One region of the Marinomonas rhizomae genome, then DNA from elsewhere that is predicted to be linked to it. Evidence: predicted binding sites of a transcription regulator. Region 1 holds the regulator's gene; the other holds the start of a gene.
What was found. The regulator sigma-54, encoded in region 1, starts transcription at its own class of promoters, with help from an activator protein. The targets are predictions, from matches to a motif close to TGGCACNNNNNTTGCTNT.

Region 1 (3,151 bases):
ATCAAAATTCGGGTGAAGCAATTTACAAAGGCAACGTTTTCGTCAAACAAGGCTCTATTGAGATACAAGCACAATACCTTAAAGTATCGACAGACCCTCAAACACGAAAATTCAACAGCCTAGAAGCGAGTGGCAGTCCAGCAAAATTCAGTCAGCAAGTAGATTGGAGCGGGAACATTGTCATCAGTAAAGGCAATGAAATTCGTTATTTAACCAGCGAATCAAAGCTAGAAATCATGGGGAATGGCTACCTAAGTCGAATGCAAAACTCCATCACGGCAGACTACATACTCTATATGATCCAAGATGGCACCTTCAGTGCCGAGAAAAAAGATTCAGGGCGCGTATCAATGACACTACAACCACAAGCGCCACAAAACGAACCAGCACCTGAGACGAAAAAATAGATGGCACTATTAGAAGCAAAACACCTTGCAAAAAGCTACAAAAAACGCCAAGTCGTAAAGGATGTATCTATCTCGGTTGAATCTGGCGAAGCTGTTGGGTTACTAGGCCCAAATGGCGCAGGCAAAACAACATGTTTTTATATGATCGTAGGCATGGTGACAAATGATGCGGGTGGCGTTTTTATTGACGGTGTCGATGTGACTGGCGATGCTATGCATACACGTGCGCAAAAAGGCATCGGCTACCTTCCACAAGAAGCATCAATTTTTCGTAAGATGACCGTTGAAGACAACATTCTAGCCATCTTAGAAACACGCAAAGAACTAACAAAAACACAACAAAATGAGCGACTGGAAGAACTTCTTGAAGAGTTTCACATTACTCATATTCGCACCAACCTAGGCATGGCATTATCAGGCGGAGAAAGACGCAGAGTAGAAATAGCCAGAGCCGTTGCGATGAACCCAAAATTCATCTTACTTGATGAACCCTTTGCTGGCGTAGACCCGATTTCGGTCGGAGATATAAAGCACATTATTAAACACCTCCAAGAGAGTGGAATCGGCGTTCTAATTACCGACCATAATGTCAGAGAGACTCTAGACATCTGTGACAAAGCTTACATTGTTGGCAATGGTTACATTATTGCATCCGGTGACGCCAATACCGTCATTAACAATGAACAAGTCAAAAAGGTCTATTTAGGTGACGACTTCCGTCTGTAACCCCTTATCATTGCTGTAGAAAGGGAGTAGTATGCACAACTCATTCCAATTCATTCAATTAGAAGAAAGAGTTGCTCTATGAAGCAGTCTTTACAATTAAAGCTCGGCCAACAGCTGACAATGACGCCTCAACTGCAACAGGCTATTCGCTTGCTGCAGCTTTCTACGTTGGATTTAAAACAAGAAATACACGAATTCCTTGAATCTAACCCGCTGCTTGAGCTAGACGACGACGAACAACTGCATAACGAAATACCAGCCAGCATAGAATCCAAAAGTGCCCCTGAGACAACCGTCGATAACAACGAAGAAGCACGCGTTGAATCAGAGTGGACTGAAAGCATCCCCGAAGAACTATCTATCGATAGTAACTGGGATGACACCTATCAAAGTTCTGCCGCTGTCAGTGATCACAATAGTTATGAAGGTGACGGAGACTTCGAAAGTCGCAACGCTCCAGCTGAAAGTATCCAAGACCATCTAATTTGGCAATTGAACTTAACTCACATGTCAGACCGTGACATTGAAATTGCTTATGCCATTATTGAATGCGTTCAACCTGATGGCTACTTAAGCATTTCTACCGATGACATTTGTGAGTCCCTTGGCATCGAATTAGAAGACCTAGAAATAGAAGAAGTCATTGCTGTGCAACATAGACTGCAACGCTTCGACCCTGTTGGCGTATGCTCAATCGACCTACGCGACTGCCTTCTAGTACAATTAGAAGCCTTCCAGAGTCATCCGCTTTATAAAAGCACATACAACCTTATTGACCATTACCTACCACTATTAGGTAATCGAGATTTCGCACAACTGAGCCGCAAAACGAAACTAAAAGACGAAGCGCTAAAAGAAGTCGTCAACTTGATTCAACAGCTTAACCCGCGCCCAGGTTCAGTGATCGACGCAGATGATACAGATTACGTCATTCCTGATGTTTCAGTGAAAAAGCGTCATGGTGTATGGCAAGTTGAGCTAAACAACGACGCCCTACCGCCAATCAAAATCAATGAAACCTATTCTGCGATGGCGAGCACAGCGGCAACTACAGAAGACGCCACTTACATCAAAACCTCTCTTCAAGAAGCAAAATGGTTCATGAAGAGCTTGCAGAGCCGCAACGAAACATTATTGAAAGTGGCCAGCTGCATTGTAAGTCGACAAATTGATTTCTTCGAACTCGGTGAAGAAGCCATGAAACCCATGGTGCTTCATGATGTTGCAGAAGAAGTGGGTATGCATGAGTCAACCATTTCACGGGTGACGACGCAAAAATACATGCACACACCAAAAGGTATTTTTGAGCTTAAATATTTTTTCTCCAGCCACGTGAATACCGCCTCTGGAGGAGAATGTTCTTCTACCGCAATACGAGCTATGATTAAGAAGCTTGTGTCAGATGAACCAGCGAAAAAGCCATTAAGTGATAACAAGCTAGCGGCTATTTTAGCAGACCAAGGCATACAGGTTGCGCGACGTACTGTAGCCAAATATCGAGAGGCGATGAACATCCCTCCTTCCAATGAACGAAAACGACTGATCTAAACGGATACCATTTTATCATGTCCTTGAAATCATTATTAAAAGCAGAACTTGTTCTCGCAAAACAAGACATTGTTAGTAAGAAACGCGTCCTTGAGAGCCTTGCTGAAGTCGCTTCCAACCGCCTTCATTGCAACAACGAAGAAATCTATGACGCACTACTTGGCCGAGAAAAACTAGGCAGTACAGGCATTGGTAATGGCATTGCTATTCCGCATTGTCGTCTAGAGTCGGCAAACCACACAGCTATCGTTGTCATGTCACTGCAAACTCCAATTGATTTTGACTCTATCGATAAACGAGCGGTCGACCTAATATTTGCGCTGATTGTGCCACCTCAAGAATGCGATCAACACCTTTCTACATTGGCTCAAATCGCTGAGTTAGCACAATCTCCAGAATCACTGGATAAATTACGTGCGGCACAAAGCAGCGAAGAACTATTCAATATATTTGACTCATTAATATAGGAA
Region 2 (3,151 bases), 1.8 Mb from region 1:
CCGAGATCACACCACAGAACTCAGGCATACTGGCTGCAAAAGGCGCGGTACCAATTTCGATGGCTTTATCAATGATGACCTGTTTATTGGTAGTAATTAAAGGACGAAGCACTAACTCTTCGGTCACCTGATCAATGACTTTCAAGTTCATCAGGGTTTGGCTGGATACCTGAGCAACACTTTCGCCAGTCACTAGGGCTTTCGCTCCAACTTCAGACATTACCTGAGACGCTGCTCGCAACATCATACGTTTCAGAATCACGCCCATTTCTGCGTTATCGACTTTTGTTAGTATCTCGCCGACAACCGCTTCGAAAGGCACGGTAATGAATTTCACATTGAGCGCCGAGCCGTATTTTTCCCACAGGAAGTTGGATACTTGCTTCACGCCAATTTCATGGGCGTCACCACCAAGGTTAAAAAAGCAAAAGTGCGTTTTCAAGCCTCGACTCATGGTCAAAAAGGAGCTCACTGTAGAATCGTATCCGCCAGACATCAGGGACAACACAGAATCTTGCGACCCTAGAGGATAACCACCTAGCCCTTCTACACGTTGTTCAATCATCCATACTCGATTATCACGAATATCGATAGGCACCAATACTTCAGGATTTTTCAAACGAACAGCCAACGCGCCACAACGAGCTTTTAAACAGCCGCCGATATGTCGCTCAGCATCCACCGACGTAAAGTCGTGATGACCAACACGTTTAACACGGACAGCAAACACAGCATCTTTAATGACATCACCATACGAAACGATGGCCTGTTCAACAATGTCATCCAAATCAACTAATGGGAATTCACGAACATACTGAAAATGAGCAATACCGGAGATATTAGAAAGTGCCTGTATAAAGTCTTCTCGTAATTCATCCCTATCAGAAAACACTTCAATAAAATCCCAGTTGCCAGAAACAACGACATCGGCATCGTACTTTTTAAGAACCAACTTAACATTGTGTCGAAGCTGTTTAATAAACGCCTTTCTAACTGGACGACTTTTAATGGTGATTTCTGCAAAAAACTTAACAATAAATTTCATAGGGGTTGTGATTTATACCGGATATTGGGAAGGCGCATAGTATAAAGAAAAGACAGTCGATACGAAAACGCTAAATTCGCACCAACAATGAACAAAATACCGAATTTAGGCACCGTTATGGTGCAATCTGACTTTTTGCACGCTTCTTTTTGGCCACCATTAAGCTCGATATTAATCTTAAAAACTCTATCTCATTGTAATATAAGCATTTATTACCTCGCACAGATTTCTGGCACAAGTTATGCTTACTATCTGCTTGATAAATAACTCGACAAATGGCGCTTTGTATTAAATATTAAAGCCCCTTTTACAACGAAAAATAATTTCGCTTTAACTACGACTGGAGAACAACTATGTCAAACAAGACCCTTGCCTTGATTGCTGAGCATGATGCGAAGTGGGTTGACCTTCGCTTTACCGATTTTAAAGGTAAAGAACAACACGTAACGATTCCAGCTATTACGGTAGACGAAGAGTTTTTCGAAAACGGCCAAATGTTTGATGGTTCATCCATCGCTGGTTGGAAAGGCATTAACGAATCAGACATGATCATGATGCCTCAGGACGATACAGCTATCATCGATCCTTTCACTGAAGAATCAACTGTTATTGTTCGTTGTAACATCATCGAACCTTCTACTATGCAAGGCTATGACCGTGACCCACGCTCTGTTGCCCTTCGTGCAGAAGAGTTCCTTAAGTCGACTGGTCTTGGCGACACAGCTTTCTTTGGTCCAGAGCCTGAATTTTTCATCTTTGATGATGTTAAATGGAAAACAGACATGTCAGGTTGTTCTGTAGAGATCAACTCTGAAGAAGCAGCTTGGTCTTCAAATAAGAAATTTGAAGGCGGCAACATGGGTCACCGTCCTTTCGTAAAAGGCGGCTACTTCCCTGTACCACCAGTTGATTCTCACCACGATTTACGTGGCGCTATGTGTGGCGCTATGGAAACAATGGGCTTGGTTATTGAAGTTCATCACCACGAAGTAGCAACCGCTGGTCAAAACGAAATCGGTGTTAAATTCAACACTCTAGTTAAGAAAGCGGATGAAGTTCAAATTCTTAAGTACTGTGTACACAACGTTGCTCACGCTTACGGCAAAACTGCGACTTTCATGCCTAAACCAATCGTTGGTGACAACGGTTCTGGTATGCACGTTCACCAGTCTTTCTGGAAAAACGGTGAAAACCAATTCGCTGGTGATCAATACGCTGGTCTATCTGAAATGGCGCTTTACTACATCGGTGGTATCATCAAGCACGCTAAAGCATTGAACGCGTTCACTAACGCTTCAACTAACTCTTATAAGCGTCTTGTTCCTCACTTCGAAGCTCCTGTAATGCTTGCATACTCTGCACGTAACCGTTCTGCTTCTATTCGTATCCCATACGTTGCAAGCCCTAAAGGCAAACGTATTGAAGCTCGTTTCCCTGATCCAACCGCTAACCCATACCTAGCATTTGCAGCTATGTTGATGGCTGGTATCGATGGTATCAAAAACAAGATTCACCCTGGCGATGCTGCAGACAAAGATTTGTACGACCTTCCAGCTGAAGAAGCTCATGCGATTCCACAGGTTGCTAGCAGCCTAGAAGAAGCACTTAAGTGCCTAGACGAAGATCGCACGTTCTTGACTCAAGGCGGCGTATTCTCTGACGACATGATCGATGCTTACATCGAACTTAAAACTGGCGAAGCTCGTCGCGTTTCTATGACGACTCACCCACTTGAGTTTGAACTTTACTACAGCGCTTAATACTTAATCGCTAAGTAAATACGAAAGCCTCGACCTTGTTCGAGGCTTTTTTTTCTCTAACGTTTTAGCCCTGTTTTGTTGCTCGCATTTGTAGGTTTTTTTGTATGGCTTTTAATGCACAACTTTTTTGCACAGCTTTTTAATGCACAACTTTTTTTGCACGAAAAGAAACACCAATACCAAGATGCACTATAATTGTGCATAGAACTTTTTTTAGTTAATACAAAGACCTTAATAAATACGCTATCTCGGACTGCCCAATGTTGGTTCGCTTTTTGCAACTGTTATTAAAGGAAATCATAAAAAGCAGTAGTCAATAGAGAGGCACTGTCTGTGTATAGTTTAT

Region 2: glnA (glutamate--ammonia ligase) is a predicted target of sigma-54. The motif match lies at 1,276-1,293, and genes of this name have one in related genera.

The regions. Positions count from the first base shown of each region.
Region 1 is NZ_CP073343.1:1,956,418-1,959,568, reverse strand. Features, by position in the region: gene lptA (lipopolysaccharide transport periplasmic protein LptA) at 1-407, shown strand, start outside; gene lptB (LPS export ABC transporter ATP-binding protein) at 408-1,133, shown strand; gene KDW99_RS09215 (RNA polymerase factor sigma-54) at 1,212-2,681, shown strand; gene ptsN (PTS IIA-like nitrogen regulatory protein PtsN) at 2,699-3,148, shown strand.
Region 2 is NZ_CP073343.1:3,727,620-3,730,770, forward strand. Features, by position in the region: gene thiI (tRNA uracil 4-sulfurtransferase ThiI) at 1-1,045, opposite strand, end outside; gene glnA (glutamate--ammonia ligase) at 1,399-2,805, shown strand; gene glnL (nitrogen regulation protein NR(II)) at 3,139-3,151, shown strand, end outside.